3 regions of the Streptomyces sp. NPDC006197 genome follow, and region 3 is predicted to be linked to each of the others. Evidence: riboswitches for the same ligand, from Rfam matches in the RefSeq annotation. Region 3 holds a riboswitch; each other region holds the start of a gene.
The links. A riboswitch is a leader RNA that binds a small molecule or an ion and turns the genes downstream of it on or off. The one in region 3 is predicted to bind cobalamin.
Positions count from the first base shown of each region.

Region 1 (7,472 bases), on a different contig from region 3:
TGCTCGACGATCTCCTGGCGGGAGGTGCCGGAGACGGTGAGCACGGACGGCAGCCGGCGGGCGACCTTCTTCTGCATGCCGGTGAAGGCGTACCAGCGGCGGACGGAGGCGCGGCGCTTCCAGTCGGCGGCGGCGTCGAGTTCGAGCTGCCGGTCGACGGTGATCGGGTGGTGGATCGTCGTGACGAGCGGCGCGCCGATGGCGCGCGGGCCGCCGAGGAGTCCGTACCCGAGGGTCTGGTTGTCGTGGACGACGTCGAAGTCGCCGCGGCGGGCGGCGAGCAGGCGCCGGGCCCGCAGGGAGAAGGTGAGCGGCTCGGGGAAGCCGCCGGTCCACATGGTGGCGACTTCCAGGGCGTCGATCCAGTCCCGGTACTCGTCGCGCTTCGGGGTCCGGAAGGGGTCCGGCGAGCGGTACAGGTCGAGGCTGGGGATCTCGGTGAGCGGCACGCCCTCGTCGAGCGTCGGGTACGGCTGGGAGCCGATGACCTCGACGGTGTGCCCGAGGCGGGCGAGCTCGCGGGAGAGGTGCCGGACATAGACGCCCTGACCCCCGCAGAACGGATTCCCCTTGTACGTGAGGAGAGCGATCCGCAACGGACCGTCACCGGCCGCGGTGACGCCCTGCCGGGGGCTTGCCTCTATGGCCTCAGCGGTCATGCGCGACCCCCTTCGAGCGTGCGTTTCGCGGGAGCGTAACCGCTCGCGCTAATCTAGAACAAGTTACAGACTTGATCGCGCAAGATCGTGCTTGATCGTTCAAGGAGGACAGAATCTACCGGCAGGTAGCTCGGCCGTGAGAGCCGGAACAGGTGATTCGCGCCACGGCGGCCGCACCGCCATACTGTCGCTCCCCACCGCACGGAACGGGACCTCATGACCGCAGACCACAGGGCGGACCACAGACCCGCGTCACCGCCCCTCACGGAGCGCCAGGAGGCGCGGCGCCGCCGCATCCTGAACGCCAGCGCCCAGCTCGCCGCCCGGGGCGGCTTCGACGCCGTGCAGATGCGGGAGGTCGCCGAGGCCGCGGGGGTCGCCCTCGGCACGCTCTACCGCTACTTCCCCTCCAAGATCCACCTGCTCGTGGCGACCATGCAGGACCAGCTCCAGCACATGCACACCACGCTGCGGAAGCGGCCGCCCGCCGGCGCGGACCCGGCGGAACGGGTCGCCGAGACCCTGATGCGCGCCTTCCGGGCGCTCCAGCGGGAGCCGCAGCTGGCCGACGCCATGGTGCGGGCGCTGACCTTCGCCGACCGCAGCGTGAGCCCCGAGGTGGACACGGTCTCCCGGCTGACGACCGCGATCATCCTGGACGCGATGGGGGCGGAGCACCCGACCCCGAGCCAGCTGTCGGCGGTCCGGGTGATCGAGCACACCTGGCACTCGGCGCTGATCACCTGGCTGTCCGGACGCGCCTCGATCGCACAGGTGAAGATCGACATCGAGACGGTCTGCCGGCTGATCGACCTGACGGCACCGGCGCGGACGCCGGAGCCGACGGTCTGAGCGGTGCCGTCGGCGCCCCGGTGCGGGGCGCGGGCGGCACCGGTGCCTCAGGGCTTCTTGTGCTTGGCGTTCTCGGCCTCCATGACCGCCTGGCACTCCGGTCCCGCGTCGGTGGCGACGAACATCACGATCTTCAGCGGGCCCTGCGCGTGGTTGCTGGCCTGGAGCTGCCAGGTGCCCTTCGTCAGGGACTTGATCTGAGAGCCCATCTGCTCGACGCTCTTCCCCTCCGTCCAGCCGCCGCCGGTCAGGTTCACGACCGTGTCCGCGTAGGACTTCTTCGGGTCGGCGGCCTTCTCGGCGTCGGCCGTCCAGGAGACCATGCAGTCCTTCAGCGCCTCCGGCACCGCCTCGCCCGAGGGGTCCTGCGTGAAGCCGGCCTCCGTCGCCGCGTCCGCCAACTCCTTGCCGACCGCGGCCGCGTCCAGCTTCCGGTCGCTCGAACCGCCCGCGCCGGAACCGCCCGTCGCGGCCGAACCGGCCGAGGAGGAACCGCCCTTGTCCGTACCGCCCTCGCTGCCACAGCCCGTGACGAGCAGCGCCACACCGGCGGCCGCGGCCACCCACATCGCCTTGCGCACAACACTCCCGAATCCGCACGCACGAAGGCCCGTTGCCCCCGTTTCCACGGGGCACAGTTTTGCATGCGGGAACGACAGCGCCGTCGGTCCGACTCACTCCTCCGGCGGGAACACCGGCTCCCCTCCGTCCGCCAGGGTGATCAGGATCGCCTCCACCGGGCAGCCCTCCGCCGCCGCGAGGAGGCGCTCGCCCGCGTCCGTCTCCGGTTCCACCGGGTGGGACTGACGGGCCGTGTCGAGGCGGAAACCGGCCGGGGCGTGGTTGACGCACATGCCGGAGCCGATGCAGACGCTCCGGTCGACCTCCACGTGCCAGCGGTCGCCCATCACGCGTCCCCGTAGCCGGCCGGCAGGTGGATCATCTTGTGCTCCAGGTACTCGCCGAAGCCCTCGGGGCCGAACTCCCGCCCCAGGCCCGAGTTCTTGTAGCCGCCGAAGGGGCCGAGCATGTCGAGGCTGAAGGTGTTGACGTTGAAGGTGCCGGTGCGCACGGCCCGGGCGAAGTCGACGCCGTGCTCCACGTCCCCGGTCCAGACGCTGCCGCTGAGCCCGAAGTCGGAGTCGTTCGCGATCCGCAGGGCCTCGGCCTCGTCCCCGTACGGCAGGAGGCAGACGACCGGGCCGAAGATCTCCTCGCGGGCGATCCGCATGGAGTTGTCGACGTCGCCGAAGAGGGTCGGTTCGACGTACCAGCCGCGGTCGAGACCGTCCGGGCGGCCGCCGCCGGTGAGCAGCTTCGCGCCCTCCGCCTGGCCGATCCCGATGTAGTCGAGGGAGCGCTGCTGCTGGCGCCGGGCGACGAGCGGGCCGACCTGGGTGGCCGGGTCGAGCGGGTCGCCGACGACGAGCGCGCCGGCCGCGGCGGCGAAGGCCTCGGCGATCTCCTCGTACCGCGAGCGGGGGGCGAGGATGCGGGTCTGGGCCACGCACGCCTGCCCGTTGTTCATCCAGGCGGCGGGGACGATCCCGGCGACGGCGGTCTCCAGGTCGGCGTCCGGCAGGATCACGGCGGCTGACTTGCCGCCCAGTTCGAGGGTGACGCGGGTGAGGTTGCGGGAGGCGACCTCCATGACCCGCTTGCCGGCGGCGACCGAGCCGGTGAAGGAGACCTTGTCGACGCCGGGGTGGCCGACGAGGTACTCGCTGACCTCGCGGTCGGCGGGCAGGATCGACAGGACCCCTTCCGGGAGGCCGGCCTCGGCCGCGATCTCGCCGAGGACGTACGAGTCGAGGGGCGACTCCGGCGAGGGCTTGAGGACCGCCGTGCAGCCGGCGAGCAGCGCGGGGCCCAGCTTGGCGGCGGCGGTGAACTGCGGCACGTTCCACGGGACGACGGCCGCGACGACGCCGACCGGCTCGCGCCGCACGAGCAGCGGCCCGAGGACGCCGGCGCGCCGCTCCTCGTACGGGAAGTCCCGGGCGACGGTGATCGCCGCGTCCCAGACCATCATCGCGCCGAGCGCCTGGGCGAGGACGGACCAGGAGTACGGGGAGCCGTTCTGCGCGCTGATGGCGCGGCCGATCTCCTCGTACCGCGCGGCGATCGCGTCCTTGATGCGGCTGACGACGGCGATCCGCTCCTCGACCGTCGTCCGGGGCCAGGGCCCTTCGTCGAAGGCCCGGCGGGCGGCGGCGACGGCCCGGTCGACGTCGGCCTCGGAGGCGTGCGGGACCCGGCCGATGACCTGCTCGGTGTGCGGGGAGATCACCTCGATCGTCCCGCCGCCCGGGGAAGGGTCGGTCCACTCCCCGCCGATGAACAGCTTTCCGTGCTCCACAAGCTCGGTCATGACCGCTGCCTCCCGAGGAGATGGAATTGCCCACTGGTTTTCTGACGATGCTTCAGAACTGATACCAGTTCTAGTTATGGTGGGCAATGGTCGTACCGGTACCGCAGAGACGAGGACGCTCATGACCCAGGTGACCGAGCACGGCGGAGGCGTCTGGTCCCTGCGGGTGCCCATCCCGGACAATCCGCTGGGCCACACCCTGGTCCACGTCCTCGACACCGGCCGCGGCCCGGTCCTCGTCGACACGGGCTGGGACGACCCGGCCTCCTGGACCGAACTCACCGACGGGCTCACCGCCCTGGGGCTGTCCGTACGGGAGATCCACGGGATCGTCGTCACCCACCACCACCCCGACCACCACGGCCTCTCCGGCCGGGTCCGCGAGGAGTCCGGGGCCTGGATCGCCATGCACGCCGCCGACACGGCCGTCGTCCGCCGCACCCGCGAGTCCGAACCCGGCACCTGGCTCGACTACCTCGCCCGCAAACTCGCCGCCGTCGGCGCCCCCGAGGAGCACATCGCCCCGCTGCGGGCCGCCCGCGCCTCCGGACGGACACGGACCCTGCCCGGCCTCCGCTCGGCCCTTCCCGACCGCGAGATCGTCCCCGGCGAGCTCCTCGACCTGGCCGGACGGCGGCTGCGCGCGATCTGGACGCCCGGCCACACCCCCGGGCACGTCTGCCTCCACCTGGAGGAGGAGCACCCCTCCCGGCTGCCCGGCCACGGCCGGCTCTTCTCCGGCGACCACCTGCTGCCCGGGATCTCCCCGCACATCGGCCTGTACGAGGACCCCGACGAGCTCACCGGGACCGATCCCCTCGGCGACTACCTCGACTCCCTGGAACGGATCGGCCGCCTCGGCGTCGCCGAGGTCCTCCCCGCCCACCAGTACGCCTTCGCCGACGCCGCCGGCCGGGTCCGTGAACTCCTCGACCACCACGAGGAGCGCCTCACCGGCCTCCTCGCCCTCCTCGCGACCCCGCTCACGCCCTGGCAGCTCGCCGAGCGCATGGAGTGGAACCGCCCCTGGGAGCAGATCCCCCACGGCTCCCGCAACATCGCCGTCAGCGAGGCCGAGGCCCATGTCCGCCGCCTGGTGAAGCTCGGACGCGCGGAACCGGTGGCGGGCACGGACCCCGTCACGTACGTCGCGGTGTGAGGGCCCGGCCCCGGACCGTCATGGCCCCCGTCCGCCCGTTCACGCGTGAGCGCGACCGTCCCACCCCCCCGGGGCGGCGGGTGTACGGGCCGGTAGAGTGAGCGGGTCGTCATCATGCCCGTACGGGGGGAAGCCGGTGCGAATCCGGCACTGACCCGCAACCGTGAGCCACCCCTGAAGAGTGGCGAGTCGGAATGCCCCGCCCGGGACGTGACCGCCGGCACCGTCGAGGAATACGGAGCCGGAGCCTGGTGCCCCTGAGGCGTGCCGGTGCCCGGCCCCAGGAGAGGGCCCCATGAACACCGTCCGCCGCGGCGCCGCCGCGCTCGCCGCCGCCGCAGTCGTGCTCGGCACCGGAGCAGCCGGGGCGGCCTCCGCCGCGCCCTCGCCGTCACCCTCCACGGGCACGCTCCCGTCCGGCCTGTACGGCACGAAGGACCCGACGTACGACGGTGTCTGGCGTCAGTCGCTCGCCTTCCTCGCCCAGCGCGGCACCGGCTACCAGCCCGCCGACCGGGCGGTGGACTGGCTCCTGGGCCAGCAGTGCGCCGACGGCTCGTTCGCCTCGTACCGCGCGGACGTGTCGAAGCCCTGCGACGCGAAGACGATGCGGGACACCAACGCCACCGCCGTCGCCCTCCAGGCGCTCCACGCCGTGCGCCGCCAGGCCGCCGCCCCGGAGACGATCGACAAGGCCGTCAAGGCCGGCTCCGACTGGCTGCGGAGCGTGCAGAACAAGGACGGCGGCTGGGGCTACGGCGTCGGCGGCGCGAGCGACGCCAACTCCACCTCGGTCGTCGTCGGCGCGCTCGCCGCGATCGGCGTGCGGCCCGTCTCGTTCACCTCCGCCGAGGGCCGCACCCCGTACGACGCGCTCCTCACCTTCGCCCTGCCCTGCTCGGACAAGGACGGCGCCGGGGCGTTCGCGTACCAGCCGGACAAGACCGGCAAGCTCCTCGCCAACGCCGACGCCACCGCGGCGGCCACCCTCGCCGGGCTCGGCAAGAGCGTCGTCGCCACCAAGGCCTCCCCCGAGCAGCCGACGACCTGCACCGACCTGTCGAAGCCGACCGTCGAGCGGGCCGCGCTGAACGGCGCCTCCTACCTGTCGAAGGCGCTCGCGAAGACCGGCCACCTCACCCTGCCGCCGATGCCGGGCGCCACCGACACCACCGAGCAGCCCGACATCGGCAACACCGCCGACGCCGTCGTCGCGCTCGCCGCGTCCGGCGCCGTGAAGGAGGCCGGGCCGGCCCTGGCGTGGCTGGAGAAGAACTCCGCCGCCTGGGCGAAGGAGGGCGGCCCGGCCGCCTACGCGCAGCTGATCCTGGCGGCCCGCGCGACGGACACCGACCCGCGCGAGTTCGGCACGGCGGACCTGGTCGAGCAGCTCAACGCCACCGGCCCGGCGCCCAAGACGCCGGACACCTCCGCCTCCTCCACCAGCGACGAGGCCGAGTCCGGCTTCGACGTGTGGTGGATCATCGGCATCGGCACGCTCGTCGGCGTCGGCGTCGGCTTCCTCGTGAGCGGCCGCAAGAAGTGACCGCACGGATGCCGGCGCGGGTCACGGGCGCCGCGGCCGGAGCGCTCCTCGCCCTGACCGCGGTCGCGGCGGCCCCGGCGCAGGCGGCCGGCTACCGCTACTGGTCGTTCTGGGAGAGCGACGGCGGGAAGCCGTGGACGTACGCCACACAGGGCCCGGCGACCGCCCGGCCCGCCGACGGCGACGCCCTCGGCTTCCGCTTCGCGATCAGCAACGGCACGGACGACACCTCCCTGCCCTCCGTCGCCCCCGACTTCCCGGGGATCTGCGGGGGCGTGGAGAAGAAGGACGGCACCAAGCGGATAGCGGTCGTCGTCGACTTCGGCGGCCCCGCGGACGCGCCGCCCGGGGAGGCCCCGCCGAAGAAGCTGATCAAGGTCGGCTGCGCGGAGGTCCGCGAGGACGCGACGGGCGCGGAGGCGCTGGCCGCGGTGGCGAAGCCGCTGCGGTACGACGGCTCGGCCATGCTGTGCGGGATCGCGGGCTACCCGGCGCACGGCTGCGGCGAGCAGGTCACGGAGAAGACCCCGGCCTCGAAGACCCCGGCCTCGGCCGGACCCACCGCCTCGACCGCCGCGGAGGGCTCGGGCGGCGGCCCGTCCTTCGGCGTGCTCGTCGGCGGGGCGGCCGTCCTGGCCCTCGGCGGGGCGGCGATCTGGAAGGCCCGCCGACGCGCATGAGTGCGGCTCGTGGCGTCCCCCGTGGCCTCCGGGCGTTCACGGCCTCCGTGTTCACGGCCCCCGAGGCGAGCCGGGCCAACGCCCTGCACGCGGGCGCGTGGTGGCTGTGGGCGCTCGGCCTGGCCGTCGCCGCCTCCCGGACCACGAACCCGCTGCTGCTCGGGCTGCTCGTCGGGGTCGCCGGGTACGTCGTCGCGGCCCGGCG
Region 1 covers NZ_JBEXSZ010000056.1:14,167-21,638, reverse strand. Annotated here, with positions in the region: gene ABZ318_RS19220 (glycosyltransferase family 4 protein) at 1-659, opposite strand, end outside; gene ABZ318_RS19215 (TetR family transcriptional regulator) at 876-1,511, shown strand; gene ABZ318_RS19210 (hypothetical protein) at 1,559-2,092, opposite strand; gene ABZ318_RS19205 (ferredoxin) at 2,186-2,419, opposite strand; gene ABZ318_RS19200 (aldehyde dehydrogenase) at 2,419-3,882, opposite strand; gene ABZ318_RS19195 (MBL fold metallo-hydrolase) at 4,004-5,041, shown strand; cobalamin riboswitch at 5,128-5,263, shown strand; gene ABZ318_RS19190 (prenyltransferase/squalene oxidase repeat-containing protein) at 5,337-6,587, shown strand; gene ABZ318_RS19185 (SCO2322 family protein) at 6,596-7,267, shown strand; gene ABZ318_RS19180 (energy-coupling factor transporter transmembrane protein EcfT) at 7,264-7,472, shown strand, end outside.
Region 1: another riboswitch for cobalamin. It lies ahead of ABZ318_RS19190 (prenyltransferase/squalene oxidase repeat-containing protein); the one in region 3 lies ahead of ABZ318_RS30225 (energy-coupling factor ABC transporter permease).

Region 2 (7,472 bases), on a different contig from region 3:
GTGATCCGTTCGGGCCCCGTGGCGTGCACGGTGAGTCCGGGATCTCCGGGCAGTGGTCGTCCGGACGGCGCCTTGAGGGCGACGTCGCTGGCGTACCGGCCGGCCGCGATCGCGGCCGCGCCGACACCGATCAGGGTGGTGACGGCCGCTGCCGTCGCTGTAGCCGGGCGCACGCTCCCAGTCTCGGCAGGGCGGGGTGGAGCTGCCACCGGACGGACCCGGCCGGGGTGGACCGCGGCGGGACCGGGGGGTCACCTGGGGCGGATCGCGGCGGGACCGGGGGGTCACCTGGGGCGGATCGCGGCGGGACCGGGGGTCCACCTGGAGCGGATCGCGGCGGGACCGGAGGGCCGCCCGGGGTGGACCGCGGCGGGCCGGAGGGGTCGCCCCGGGGAGTGACGTGGGTCTCCTCCAGGGGGTCCCCCGGCCGGATGGTCCTGTCCAGGGGGTGGAACCGGGTGCCGGGGGAGGAAGCGGGGCAGGTCGCACGTGCCCCGGGAAGGGCGGGATCACCCGGGTTGCGCGGTGACCGCATCGTGGACGCCGCGCCCTCCGGGGCGGGAAGCGGAACCTCTTGACACCGGATAGGGACACCACGCCGCCCGCCCCAGTTCATCTTCCGTTCACCCAGGTTGCTTACGTTCGACGAGCCACTGACGTCAAACGATTGCCTGGGTAAATGGAACACATCACGCTGCTGCTCGCCATTGTGGTCGTGACAGCTCTCGTGTTCGATTTCACGAACGGTTTCCACGACACCGCCAACGCGATGGCCACGACCATCTCGACCGGTGCACTCAAGCCCAAGACGGCGGTGGCCATGTCCGCCGTGCTGAACCTCGTCGGCGCGTTCCTGTCCGTGGAGGTCGCCAAGACGATCTCCAAGGGACTGGTCAACGAAGAAGGCATCCAGCCCGAAGTGATCCTCGCCGCGCTCGTCGGCGCGATCCTCTGGAACCTGGTGACCTGGCTGGTCGGACTGCCCTCCAGCTCCTCCCACGCCCTGATGGGCGGCCTCATCGGCGCGACCGTCGCCTCGATCGGCGTCAGCGGTGTCAACGGCGAGGTCGTCGTCACCAAGGTCCTCATCCCGGCCGTCGCCGCGCCGATCGTCGCGGGCATCGCCTCGATGCTGGCCACGAAGCTGACGTACAAGATCGGCGCCAGGACCGACGAGAAGGACACGGCCAAGGGCTACCGGGCCGGCCAGATCGCCTCCGCCGGTCTCGTCTCCCTCGCCCACGGCACCAACGACGCCCAGAAGACGATGGGCATCATCACCCTCGCCCTGGTCGCCGGCGGCGCCCTCGCCCCCGGCTCCAACCCGCCCGTCTGGGTCATCGTCTCCGCCGGTCTGGCGATCGCGCTCGGCACCTACCTCGGCGGCTGGCGCATCATCCGCACCATGGGCAAGGGCCTCACGGACCTCCAGCCGCAGCAGGGCTTCGCCGCCCAGACCAGCGCGGCCACGACCATCCTGGCCTCCTCCCACCTCGGCTTCTCGCTCTCCACCACCCACGTCGTCTCGGGTGGCGTCATGGGCGCGGGCCTCGGCCGCAAGGGCGGTGTCGTCCGCTGGTCGACCGCCACCCGCATGTTCGTCGCCTGGGGCCTGACCCTGCCGGCCGCCGGCCTGGTCGGCGCGGGTGCCGAGTACGTCGCCCGCCAGGGCGACTGGGGCGTCTACGTCGTCGCGGCCTTCCTGATCGCCTCCTGCCTCGGCATCTGGCTCGTCTCCCGCCGCCAGGTGGTCGACCACACCAACGTCAACGACGTCGAGACCGACGCCGAGACCGAGCCCGCGGGCGTCGTGACCACCGCGATCGCGGCCGTCACCCCGCCGCCGGCCGGCTCCGTCGCCGCCGTCGCGGACGAGGACCTGAAGACCACCATCCCCGCGCCGGTCCCCACGGACCCGGCCGCTCCCCCGGCCCCCGCCGCGGTCTAAGGAACTGGAACCAAGCATGAAGATCGACTGGGCAGCCCTCGGCTCCGTCTTCGGAGTCAGCCTCGGGGCGACCGTCGCCCTCGTGGGCCTCTTCACCCTCGGTGTCATCGGCCTCTCCAAGCAGGAGCGGGCCGCCGCGCAGGGAGGCTCCGCCACCCTGGCCCGCACCGGCGCCTACGCCGCTTTCGGCCTGTGCCTGGCGGCCGTGGCGTACGGCATCTACCTGATCGTCGCCTGACGCTCCCGTCACCTCGGCCGGGCGGCCCGCATCCTCGGATGCGGGCCGCTCGGCCGTCGTGTTTGTGGTGCTTCGCACAGTGACGCGGTGCAGGTCAAGGGTGAGTTGACGGCTGTTCTCGGCCCGTGGTGGACTGCCGAGGCCATTACGGCGGCAGTAGAGGAAGTCCGGTGCGAATCCGGCGCGGTCCCGCCACTGTGACCGGATCCCACGGGTCCGGGAGTCAGGAACTCTCGCCGCCGGTCACGTCGATCCAGGGCGCGGACCCTGAGTGAGGACAGAGCGCCATGCCCGGCCTCGGCCGCAGCGTCTCCCCAGCCACCGGTGTCTTCGCGTACGGCGCGGCCCTGGGCCTCGCCGTCGATCTGCTCGTCGGCGACCCCCGCCGCGGACACCCCGTCGCCGCCTTCGGACGCGCGGCGGGCCGCGTCGAGCGGGCCCTGTGGCGCGACCACCGCGGCTGGGGCGCCCTGCACACCGCCGTCTGCGCCGGCGCCACCGTCGCGGCCGGCGCCCTCGCCGCCCGTACGGCACGGGGCAGCCGCGCCGGATCCGTCGCGCTCACCGCGGCGGCCGTCTGGGCCGTCGTCGGCGGTACGACCCTGGGGCGCGAGGCCCGCGCGATCGGCGGTGCCCTCGCCGCCGGGGACCTGGAGGTGGCCCGGGAACGGCTGCCGCACCTGTGCGGACGCGACCCGCAGTCCCTCGACGGTCCCGCGATGGCCCGCGCGGTCGTCGAGTCCGTCGCCGAGAACACCTCCGACGCCGTGGTCGGCGCCCTCTTCTGGGGAGCCGTCGCGGGCGTGCCGGGGCTGGTCGGCTTCCGGGCCGTCAACACCCTCGACGCGATGGTCGGCCACAAGTCGCCCCGGTACCGCCGGTACGGCTGGGCCTCGGCCCGCCTCGACGACCTGGCCGGCTGGCCCGGGGCCCGGCTGACCGCCGCGCTCGCGACCGTCGCCGGCGGAGACCCGCGCGGAGCCGTACGGGCCTGGCGGGCGGACGCCGCGAAGCACCCGAGCCCGAACGCGGGACCGGTCGAGGCCTCCTTCGCGGGCGCCCTCGGCGTGCGGCTCGGGGGGACCCTCTCGTACGCCGGGCGGGTCGAGCACCGGCCCGTCCTCAACGCGGAGGGGCGGCCCGTCGAGGTCGCCGACATCGACCGCGCGGTCCGGCTGTCCCGCCGGATCACCGGACTGACCCTGGCCGCCTGCGTGGGCGGCCGCATGATCGCGAGCGCGCTGAAGCGGAGGAACGCATGAGGGGTGGGGGGCTGCTCGTCGCCGGGACCACGTCCGACGCGGGCAAGAGCGTCGTCACGGCCGGCATCTGCCGCTGGCTGGTCCGGCAGGGCGTCAAGGTCGCGCCGTTCAAGGGACAGAACATGTCCCTGAACTCCTTCGTCACCCGGGAGGGCGCCGAGATCGGCCGGGCGCAGGCCATGCAGGCGCAGGCCGCGCGGGTGGAGCCGACCGCGCTCATGAACCCGGTGCTGCTCAAGCCCGGCAGCGACCGCTCCAGTCAGGTCGTCCTCATGGGCAAGCCGGTCGGCGAGCTCAGCGCCCGGGGCTACCACGGCGGGCGGCAGAAGGAACTCTTCGAGCCGGTCCTGGCGTGCCTGGAGGAACTGCGGGGCACGTATGACGCCGTGATCTGCGAGGGGGCGGGCAGTCCGGCCGAGATCAACCTGCGGCGCACGGACATCGTGAACATGGGCATCGCGCGGGCCGCGAAGCTCCCCGTGGTCGTCGTCGGGGACATCGACCGGGGCGGGGTCTTCGCCCAGTTCTTCGGGACGACGGCGCTGCTCTCGCCGGAGGACCAGTCACTCGTCGCCGGATACCTGGTGAACAAGTTCCGGGGCGACGTGAGCCTGCTCGAACCGGGCCTCGACATGCTGCACGGGCTCACCGGCCGCCGGACCTTCGGCGTCCTGCCGTACGCGCACGGGCTCGGGATCGACGAGGAGGACGGCCTGCGGGTCTCGCTGCGGGGCACCGTCCGCGAGTCGGTCGTCGCGCCGCCGCTCGGCGAGGACGTGCTGCGGGTCGCCGTGTGCGCCGTGCCGCTGATGTCCAACTTCACGGACGTCGACGCCCTGGCCGCCGAGCCGGGCGTCGTCGTCCGGTTCGTGGACCGGCCCGAGGAGCTCGTCGACGCGGACCTCGTCGTCGTCCCGGGCACCCGGGGCACGGTGAAGGCGCTGGCGTGGCTGCGCGAGCGGGGGCTCGCCGACGCCCTCGTCCGGCGCGCGGCCGAGGGCCGGCCCGTGCTGGGCATCTGCGGCGGCTTCCAGGCCCTCGGCGAGCGCATCGAGGACGAGGTCGAGTCGAAGGCCGGCGTGGTCGACGGGCTCGGGCTGCTGCCCGTACGGGTCCGGTTCGGGGTCGAGAAGACCCTCGCCCGGCCGGTCGGCGAGGCGCTCGGCGAGCGGGTCGAGGGGTACGAGATCCACCACGGGGTGGCCTCCGTGGAGGGTGGGGAACCGTTCCTCGACGGGTGCCGGGTCGGCTCCGTGTGGGGCACCCACTGGCACGGCTCGCTGGAGAGCGACGGCTTCCGGCGGGCGTTCCTGCGGGAGGTCGCGGCGGCGGCCGGGCGACGGTTCGTGCCGGCCCCGGACACGTCGTTCGGCGCGCTGCGGGAGGAACAGCTCGACCGGCTCGGCGACCTGGTCGAGGAGCACGCGGACACGGACGCGCTGCTGCGGCTGATCGAGGAGGGCGCCCCGGAGGGGCTGCCGTTCGTGCCTCCGGGGGCGCCGTGAACGCCCGCCCGGTCCAGGCATCCGTACCCACCGAAGGAGCGAACCCCCGATGAGCACCCGCTATCCGTTCACCGCCGTCGTCGGCATGGACGATCTGCGGCTCGCGCTGCTGCTGAACGCCGTCAGCCCGGCCGTGGGCGGTGTGCTCGTCCGGGGTGAGAAGGGGACCGCCAAGTCGACCGCCGTGCGCGCGCTCGCCGAGCTGCTGCCCGAGGTCCCGGTGGTCGCCGGCTGCCGGTTCAGCTGCGACCCGGCCTCGCCCGACCCGGGCTGCCCGGACGGTCCGCACGGCAACGCGCCCGGCACCTCCCGTCCCGCCCGGATGGTGGAGCTGCCCGTCGGCGCCTCCGAGGACCGGCTCGTCGGCGCGCTCGACATCGAGAAGGCGCTCGCCGAGGGCGTGAAGGCCTTCGAGCCGGGACTGCTCGCCGCCGCGCACCGGGGGATCCTCTACGTCGACGAGGTCAACCTGCTGAGCGACCACCTCATCGACCACCTCCTCGACGCCGCCGCCATGGGCGCCTCGCACGTCGAGCGCGAGGGCGTCTCCGTGCGGCACGCCGCGCGTTTCCTGCTCGTCGGGACCATGAACCCCGAGGAGGGCGAGCTGCGGCCGCAGCTGCTCGACCGGTTCGGGCTCACCGTGGAGGTCGCCGCGTCGCGGGACCCGGAGCAGCGGGTCGAGGTCGTCCGGCGGCGTCTCGCGTTCGAGGACGACCCGGCCGCCTTCGCCGCCCGCTGGGCCGGCGAGGAGGCGGCCCTGCGCGAACGGATCGTCGCCGCCCGGGAGTTGCTGCCCCGGGTGGAGCTCGGCGACGCGGTGCTGCTCCAGATCGCCGCGACCTGCGCGGCGTTCGAGGTGGACGGCATGCGCGCCGACATCGTGATGGCCCGCACCGCGACCGCGCTCGCCGCCTGGGCCGGACGGACCGGGGTCACCTCGGAGGACGTGCGGCAGGCCGCGCTCCTGGCCCTCCCCCACCGGCGGCGGCGCTCGCCCTTCGACGCGCCCGGTCTCGACGAGGACAAGCTCGACGAGACCCTGGAGCGGTTCAAGGGGGACGACGAGGATCCGGAGCCGGAGCCGGACGGTCCGGGTGACGGCGGCCCCGGTGGTGGCGGTCCCGACGGCGGGGGCGTTCCGCCGCAGGGCGAGGGGCCCGACGGTCCCGCGCCCGAGTCGGCCGAGACCCCGGAGAGCGCACCCGCGCCCGAGTCCGCCGAGACCCCGGAGAGCGCACCCGCGCCCGCCCCGCAGGGCGCCGGCGCCGGTGAGCGGGGAGCCGTCAAGGCCGGCGAGCCCTTCCGTACGAAGGTGCTGAGCGTGCCCGGTCTCGGCGAGGGCGCGGCCGGGCGTCGTTCCCGGGCCCGCACCGAGCACGGCCGCACCACCGGCTCGACCCGGCCCCGGGGCGCGCTGACCAAGCTGCACCTGGCGGCGACCGTCCGGGCCGCCGCCCCGCACCAGCGGGCGCGCGGCCGGTCCGGCCCCGGCCTCGTGGTCCGCGGGGACGACCTGCGGCAGGCGACCCGGGAGGGGCGCGAGGGGAACCTGGTGCTGTTCGCCGTGGACGCCTCCGGCTCCATGGCGGCGCGGCAGCGGATGAGCGCCGTGAAGGGCGCCGTGCTCTCGCTGCTGCTCGACGCCTACCAGCGGCGCGACAAGGTCGGCCTCGTCACCTTCCGGGGGCGAGACGCCGAGGTCGCGCTGCCGCCGACCTCGTCCGTGGACGCGGCCGCCGCCCGGCTCGAGAAGCTTCCGACCGGAGGCCGCACCCCGCTGTCCGCCGGGCTGCTCAAGGCCCATGACGTGCTGCGGGTCGAACGGCTGCGGGACCCCTCGCGCCGCCCGCTGCTCGTCGTCGTGACCGACGGGCGGGCGACCGGCGGGGGCGCCGACCCGGTGGCGCTCGCGGCCCGCGCGGCGCGGCTGCACGCGGCCGAGGGCACGGCGTCGGTGGTCGTGGACTGCGAGACCGGGCCGGTGCGGCTCGGGCTCGCGGGCACCCTGGCGCGCGAACTCGGCGGCACCGCCGTGACCTTGGACGAGCTGCGCGCCGACTCGATCGCCGGCCTCGTCAGAGACGTACAAGCAGACAACGCCACCAGGAGGGCCGCTTAATGCCGCAGGGACAGCCGACCGTCGTGCCCGACGACGGTCTCACCACCCGTCAGCGCCGCAACCGGACACTGGTGATGGTGCACACCGGCGTCGGCAAGGGGAAGTCGACCGCCGCGTTCGGCATGGCGCTGCGCGCCTGGAACCAGGGCTGGCCGATCGGGGTGTTCCAGTTCGTCAAGTCCGCCAAGTGGAAGGTCGGCGAGGAGAACGCCCTCAAGGCGCTCGGCGAGACCGGCAAGGGCGGCACGGTCACCTGGAACAAGATGGGCGAGGGCTGGTCCTGGATCCAGCGCGAGGTCGCCGAGGGCGAGCAGTCCCACGAGGAGAAGGCCCGCGAGGGCTGGGAGCAGGTCAAGCGTGACCTCGCCGAGGAGAAGTACAAGTTCTACGTCCTCGA
Region 2 covers NZ_JBEXSZ010000025.1:4,171-11,642, reverse strand. Annotated here, with positions in the region: gene ABZ318_RS10850 (hypothetical protein) at 1-173, opposite strand, end outside; gene ABZ318_RS10845 (inorganic phosphate transporter) at 680-1,948, shown strand; gene ABZ318_RS10840 (hypothetical protein) at 1,965-2,186, shown strand; cobalamin riboswitch at 2,307-2,439, shown strand; gene ABZ318_RS10835 (cobalamin biosynthesis protein) at 2,474-3,448, shown strand; gene ABZ318_RS10830 (cobyric acid synthase) at 3,445-4,953, shown strand; gene ABZ318_RS10825 (putative cobaltochelatase) at 5,003-7,075, shown strand; gene cobO (cob(I)yrinic acid a,c-diamide adenosyltransferase) at 7,075-7,472, shown strand, end outside.
Region 2: another riboswitch for cobalamin. It lies ahead of ABZ318_RS10835 (cobalamin biosynthesis protein); the one in region 3 lies ahead of ABZ318_RS30225 (energy-coupling factor ABC transporter permease).

Region 3 (7,472 bases):
ACGCCCCACTGGCGGAAGTACGTCTCGGGGTCCTGGCTCGCGCCCTCGCCGCCGTCCGTGAGGAACTCGGCGACGTCGAAGCCGATGCCGCCCGCGCCGATGATCGCGACCCGGTCCCCGACCGGGGCGCCGTCCCGCAGCACGTCGAGGTAGCTGAGGACGCTCGGGTGGTCCTCGCCCGCGATCCCCGGCGTGCGGGGGGTGACGCCGGTCGCGACGACGACCTCGTCGTAGCCCTCCAGGTCGGCGGCGGACACGTACGTGTTCAGGCGGACGTCGATGCCGCGCTCGGCGAGCTGGACGCGGAAGTAGCGCAGCGTCTCGTCGAACTCCTCCTTGCCCGGCACCCGCTTGGCGACGTTCAGCTGGCCGCCGATCTCGGCGGCGCCGTCGAAGAGGGTGACGGAGTGGCCGCGCTCGGCCGCCGACACCGCGCAGGAGAGTCCGGCCGGGCCCGCGCCGACGACCGCGACGCGCTTGGCGAGGCGGGTGGGGGAGAGGACCAGCTCGGTCTCGTGGCAGGCGCGCGGGTTGACCAGGCAGGAGGTGATCTTCAGGTTGAAGGTGTGGTCCAGGCAGGCCTGGTTGCAGCCGATGCAGGTGTTGATGGTGTCGGCGCGGCCGGCCGTCGCCTTGGCGACGAAGGCGGGGTCGGCGAGGAACGGGCGGGCCAGCGAGACCAGGTCGGCACGGCCGTCGGCGAGGATCTCCTCGGCGACCTCGGGGGTGTTGATGCGGTTGGAGGTGACGAGCGGCACGGAGACCGCGCCCATCAGCTTCTTCGTCACCCAGGTGTAGGCGCCGCGCGGCACGGAGGTGGCGATGGTGGGGATGCGCGCCTCGTGCCAGCCGATGCCGGTGTTGATGATGGTGGCGCCGGCGGCCTCGATCTCCTTGGCGAGGGAGATCACCTCGTCGAGGGTGGAGCCGCCGGGGACGAGGTCCAGCATGGAGAGGCGGTAGACGAGGATGAAGTCCTCGCCGACGCGCTCGCGGATCCGGCGGACGATCTCCAGCGGGAAGCGGACCCGGTTCTCGTACGAGCCGCCCCAGCGGTCGGTGCGCCGATTGGTGGCGGCGGCGATGAACTCGTTGATGAGGTAGCCCTCGGAGCCCATCACCTCGACGCCGTCGTACCCGGCCTCCTTGGCCAGCTCGGCGCAGCGGGCGTAGTCCTCGACGGTCTGCTCGACCTCGGCGTCGGTCAGCTCGTTCGGCACGAAGGGGCTGATGGGCGCCTTGAGGGGGCTGGGGCCGACCAGGCCGGGGTGGTAGGCGTAGCGGCCGAAGTGCAGGATCTGCATCGCGATCCGGCCGCCCTCGGCGTGCACGGCGTCGGTGATCAGCCGGTGCTCGGCGACCTCCTCGGCCGTGGTGAGCTTGGCCCCGCCGTCCCAGGGGCGGCCGGCCTCGTTGGGGGCGATGCCGCCGGTGACGATGAGCCCCACGCCGCCCCGGGCGCGCTCGGCGTAGAAGGCGGCCATGCGCTCGAAGCCGTGCTCGGTCTCCTCCAGGCCGACGTGCATCGACCCCATGATCACCCGGTTGGGCAGGGTGGTGAACCCGAGGTCGAGCGGGCTCAGCAGATGCGGGTACGGGGTCATGGGGGCGCCTCCTCGCGCAGGGGTCGTCGACCGCAGGGGTCGTCGACCTCAGTTCTAGGCGACCCCGGGCGCCTTCTGCAACTAGTTGCAGAAGAATCCGGGAGTGATGTCTACTACTCGGTAGCAAAGGCCCTGAGCAGCCACCTCAGGAGGAGCGGCGGGGCCCGGCCACCTCGGCCGCGATCCACCCGTCCAGGTCCTCCGGCGTCCGGGGCTCCACCCCGTCCGCGCCCAGCAGACCGTGCGCCCGCAGGACACGGGCCACCGACGTGCCCCAGGGCCGGCGCAGCCGGGCCGCGGCCAGCAGGTCGTCGTCCGCGAGGAGCTCGGCGACCGGACCGGTGCGCAGACCGGCGGGGGAGAGCACCGCCGCCTCGTCGGCCCAGCGCAGCGCCAGATCCACGTCGTGCGTCGCCATCACCACCGTCGTCCCCGCCTCCCGCAGCCGGGCGAGGGCGTCGAGCAGCCGCTCCTGCCCGTGCGGGTCGAGCCCGGCCGTCGGCTCGTCCATGATCAGCACCCGGGGCCGCATCGCCACGGCGCCCGCGATCGCGGCCCGCTTCCGCTGCCCGTACGACAGCAGATGCGTCGGCCGGTCCTCCAGGGCCGTGATGTCCAGCGCCTCCAGGGCCTCCCGCACCCGGAGCCGCACCTCCTCCTCCGGCAGCCCCAGGTTCGTCGGACCGAACGACACGTCCTGGCCGACCGAGGCCGCGAACAGCTGGTCGTCCGGATCCTGCACGACCAGCTGCACGGTGGTCCGCAGCCGGGTCAGCCCCTTCCGGTCGTACGCCACCTCGGCTCCGTCCAGGAGCAGCGACCCGCTCCCGCACCGCAGGCCCCCGCTGAGGAGCCGCAGCAGAGTCGTCTTGCCGCTGCCGTTGCGGCCGAGGAGCGCGATCGCGCGCCCCTCCGCCACAGAGAAGTCCACGCCCGACAGGACCGCGGGCCCGTCCTCATAGGCGAAACCCGCCTTCACCAGCTCCACGACGGGCTTCGTCGGCGTCGGAGACGTCACGGAAGGAACCTTTCCAGTACGAGGGTGAGGGCGACGAGCCCCGCGAGGAGGACGCCCGTCGCCGTGAGGAACCGCCGGGAGACCGCGCAGGCCGGCACCAGGACCCGCAGCGTCCCGTCGTAACCGCGTCCGGCGAGCCCCGACTGCAGGCGCTGCGCCCGGTCGAAGGCCCGTACGAACGTCGTCGCGCCGAGACCGGCGAGCGAACGCCAGGTCGCGGCCCGGCTGGTGTGCCCGAGCCGGGCCGCCTGGGCCTGCCGGATCTTCGCCAGCGAGTCGAGCAGCAGGAAGATGATCCGGTACATCACGAGCGCCACGTCCACCACGGGCGCCGGGACGCCCGCCCGGACGAGCCGGGGCAGCACGTCGGACACCGGCGTCGTGAAGGCGAAGAGCAGCACCCCCAGCGAGGCCGAGGCGGTCCGAAGGAGCAGCTCGCCCGCGTGCACGGGACCGCCGGGCGCGAGGGCCACGAGCCCGCGCGCACCGCCCACCTCGAAGAGCAGCGGAACGGCCCCCGTGACACAGAAACCGAGCGGGATGCGGAACGCCCGCCACAGCTGACGACCCGGCACACCGGCCGGACCGAGCAGCACCGCGAGCGTGGCCGCCGCCACGAGCAGCGCTCCCGGCCACGGCGGCAGGGAGACGGCGCACAACGTCAGACCGAAGCCGAGGGCGGCCTTCTCCACGGGATGGCGGCGGCGCCAGCGACTGCTGTGCGCCGCCGCGTCGATCGGCAGCATCGGCGCTACGCGCCCGTACCGTCGAACGGAACGGAACCGTCGTCGGCCCCGGGGACCCCCGCACCACCGACGACGAACCGGGACCCGCCGCTCGCGGCACCGGACTCGGGCCCACCCCTCGCCGTATCGGAATCGCCGCCCCCGACGGGATCGTCCTCCGCCGCCGCACCCTTCGCCCCCGCCGCCTCCGCGGCCTTCGCCGCGCCCTGGCGGCGGCCGCGCCGCAGGCCGAAGTAGTACGCCAGGACACCGGCGCCGAGCGCCGCCTGGAGGGCGAAGAGCGCCGACTCGATCTCGCCGGACGGCGGCTCGTACAGCGGGCTGAACCACGGCTTGTAGTCCGGCTGGAGCTCCGTGATCGCGGTCTCCGCCTCGCTGTCGGACCCGCTGAACGGCTGCTCCTTGTGGTCGCCGAGGCCCAGCGCGAGCGGCAGGACCGCGAGCGCGGCGACGAGGAGCAGCAGCAGCGTGTTGACCTTCGCGTTCCGGCTCATCGCGCGACCACCTCCTCGGGCTGCTCCGCCCGCGGCCGGCCGAGGACGCCGAGGCGCGTCAGCTCGCCCTTGCTGGACTGGGTGAGCAGCCGCATCACGAGCACCGTGAGCAGGCCCTCGCTCACCGCCAGCGGAATCTGGGTCACGGCGAAGATCCCGCCGAACTTGGCCAGCGCGCCGGGCACACCGCTGCCGGGGTCGGGGAACGCCAGGGCCAGCTGCACGCTGGTGACGCAGTACGTGGAGAGGTCGGCGACGAACGCGCCGAAGAAGACGGCCACCATCAGGGGCGCGCCGAACCGCCGGAGCAGCCGGTACGTCCCGTATCCCGCCCAGGGTCCGACGATCGCCATGGAGAAGGCGTTCGCGCCGAGCGTGGTCAGTCCGCCGTGCGCGAGCAGCAGGGCCTGGAAGAGCAGGGTGATCGTCCCGAGGACCGCCATGATCGGCGGCCGGAACAGGATCGCGCCGAGCCCCGTACCGGTCGGATGCGAACAACTACCGGTGACCGAAGGCAGCTTGAGCGCCGACAGGACGAAGGTGAAGGCGCCGGAGGCACCGAGCAACAGAGTGGATTCGGGGTTCGACCGCACCTCGCGGGTCAGCGCGCGCACCCCGTGGACGACGAACGGAGCGGCCGCGACGCCCCAGGCGGCGGCGTGCGCAGGGGGTAGGTACCCCTCGGCTATATGCATGATCGGGAGACCCTCTCCAGCACCTCGTGGATGGACAACGCACCCTGGCCGGTCTCCTGGCTGACGGTCATACGGCCCGACTCCGCCTTCCCACACCGTCGCGGTCTCCCGCGACGGTCCAGTGGCTTCCCCGAGGTGTTCCCCCGGGGGTGGAGCCGGACCTCCCGATCACAGTGGCGAGGGCCGCACCGGTACCGCACCGGTTTCCCGTACACCAAGGCCCTGCGACATTAGTGGGTTGACCTGCTGGATCACAACACGGCCACCACGCGGCGCGCCCCTCCGGTCACTGCACGCACCCGGTCCCCGTGGTCACTCCTTGCGGTAGGCGTACGCCTCCGAGGCCGCCGCCGCCACCGCGTCGAGATCCCCGCCGGCGCTCGCCGTCACCAGCGCGGCCACCGCGCCCTCGACGAACGGCGCGTCCACCAGGCGGGAGCCCTCGGGCAGTTCGTCGCCCTCGGCGAGCAGCGCCTTCACGGTGAGGACCGCGCTGCCCAGGTCGACGAGGAGCGCGACCCCGGCCCCTCGGTCGACGGCCTTGGCGGCCCCGCGGATCAGCTCGGAACTCGTTCCGAGGCCACCGTCCGGCGTCCCGCCCGCGGGCAGGACCGGGGCGAGGTCACCGCCGCCCGCGAGGCCACGGGCCAGTTCGACGACCGCCGTCGCGACCGCCGCGCTGTGCGAGACGAGCACGATGCCCACGACCGCCGAGCCCTCCGGAACCGGGCCCTCCGAGGCCGAGCCCTCCGGGCTCATCGCGCGCCCTCCGCGCGGGCGGTGTCGGCGAGGGCCGCGAAGAGCAGCGCCGACGACGTCGCCCCCGGATCCTGGTGCCCGACCGACCGCTCCCCGAGATAACTGGCCCTGCCCTTGCGCGCCTGGAGGGGCACGGTCGCGAGGGCGCCCTCCTCGGCGGCGGCGCGGGCCGCCTCGTACGAGCTCCGCAGTCCTTCCACGCCCGGCACGAGCGCGTCCAGCATCGTCTTGTCGCCCACCTGGGCACCGCCCAGCTGCGACACGGCGGCCACACCGACGCCGAGCGCCTCCGCCAACCGCTCCCGGGTGACCTCCCCGTCCTCGCCCAGGGTCTTCCCGGCGCGCCGCAGCAGCGTCCCGTACAGCGGTCCCGAAGCACCGCCGACGGTGGAGATGAGCTGCCGTCCGGCGGTGGTGAGCACCGCGCCCGGGTTCGCGGGCGGCTCCTTCGCCAGGGTCTCCGTCACGGCGGCGAACCCCCGCTTGAGATTGGCTCCGTGATCGGCGTCGCCGATGGCCGAATCCAGCTCGGTGAGACGGTCCGCCTCCCGGTCGACGTCCTCGGCCACCGCGGCCAGCCAGCGCACCAGGAACCCGGCGCCGAAGGTCTCCGCCATCTCGCTCCCCCTTCCCATCCCCGCTGTCACCGGCCCCAGCGCAGCGCGGGCGTCCGCACCGGCGCGTCCCACAGGCGCAGCAGCTCCTCGTCGACCTCGCACAGGGTCACCGAGCATCCCGCCATGTCGAGCGAGGTCACGTAGTTCCCGACCAGCGTCCGGGCCACCGGCACCTTCCGCTCGCCGAGCACCCGCTGCACCTCGGCATTGAACCCGTACAGCTCCAGGAGCGGTGTCCCGCCCATCCCGTTCACCAGGGCGATGACGGGCGCGGACGGGCGCAGGTCCTCCACGACGGCGTCGACGGCGAAGTCGGCGATCTCCCGCGAGGTCATCATGGCCCGTCGCTCCCGGCCGGGCTCGCCGTGGATGCCGATCCCCAACTCCAGCTCCCCTTCCGGGAGGTCGAAGGTCGGGCTGCCCTTGGCGGGGGTCGTGCAGGCGCTCAGGGCCACCCCGAAGGACCGGCACCGCTCGTTCACCCGGCGGGCGATCGACTCCACCCGCTCCAGCGGGGCGCCCTCCTCGGCGGCCGCACCCGCGATCTTCTCCACGAACAGCGTGCCGCCGGTGCCGCGCCGACCCGCCGTGTACAGGCTGTCCGTCACCGCCACGTCGTCGTCGACGAGGACCTTGGCGACCTGGATGCCCTCGTCCTCGGCGAGCTCCGCGGCCATCTCGAAGTTCAGCACGTCACCGGTGTAGTTCTTGACGACGAACAGCACTCCGGCGCCGCTGTCGACCGCGGCGGCGGCCCGCACCACCTGATCGGGCACGGGCGACGTGAAAATCTCGCCGGCGACCGCAGCCGCCAGCATCCCGGGGCCCACGAATCCCCCGTGCAGCGGCTCGTGCCCGGACCCGCCGCCGGACACCAGCGCCACCTGCCCCGCCACGGGCGCGTCGCGCCGCACCACCACGCGCCGCTCCACGTCCACGGTCAGCTCGGGATGCGCCGCGGCCATCCCCCGCAGCGCGTCGGCGACGACGGTCTCCGGAACGTTGATCAGCATCTTCAAAGGGGTCTCCTCGAGAGGCTAGCAAATAGGCCTGTGACCTGTGTTCTCGCAGGTCACAGGCAGTGCGCGTGAATGTTGACCTTGGCGGTTCGTAGTGGCCGGTGGCGGGTTCTGTCGGTACTGATGCCGAGTAGACGCTGACTTTGGTGACGGGCGGTCAGGCACGGATCCTCATCGATGGGGGCAGGTCTGACCGGCCCCTGGGGGCAGTATCGACCTTGCGGCTGCGAAGGTCACGCAGATCTGACAGATGTGCGGCTCGTGGACGGCCGCCCCGGCGACGCCGAGCGCGAGGGTCAGCGGCAGCCACTTCTTGTCCAGGGGGCGAGGCCGCGCTCCTTCGCCTCGAAGATCGCGGTCTGAGCCCCGTCGTGGCGCGTGGCGGCGGCGTTGCGGGACCGTGAAATCCAGCCACGCTTTTCGGCCGCCACAGGCGAGGTGAGGGGGACGCGAAGAACAGCGAAAGGCCAGGTCGTCGGGGGTGTGTGCGGGACTGCCCAGGTTCGGGGGCCGGGAGGGG
Region 3 covers NZ_JBEXSZ010000126.1:1,059-8,530, forward strand. Annotated here, with positions in the region: gene ABZ318_RS30205 (NADPH-dependent 2,4-dienoyl-CoA reductase) at 1-1,604, opposite strand, end outside; gene ABZ318_RS30210 (ATP-binding cassette domain-containing protein) at 1,750-2,622, opposite strand; gene cbiQ (cobalt ECF transporter T component CbiQ) at 2,619-3,368, opposite strand; gene ABZ318_RS30220 (energy-coupling factor ABC transporter substrate-binding protein) at 3,374-3,862, opposite strand; gene ABZ318_RS30225 (energy-coupling factor ABC transporter permease) at 3,859-4,557, opposite strand; cobalamin riboswitch at 4,586-4,791, opposite strand; gene ABZ318_RS30230 (PTS fructose transporter subunit IIA) at 4,870-5,316, opposite strand; gene dhaL (dihydroxyacetone kinase subunit DhaL) at 5,313-5,933, opposite strand; gene dhaK (dihydroxyacetone kinase subunit DhaK) at 5,960-6,952, opposite strand.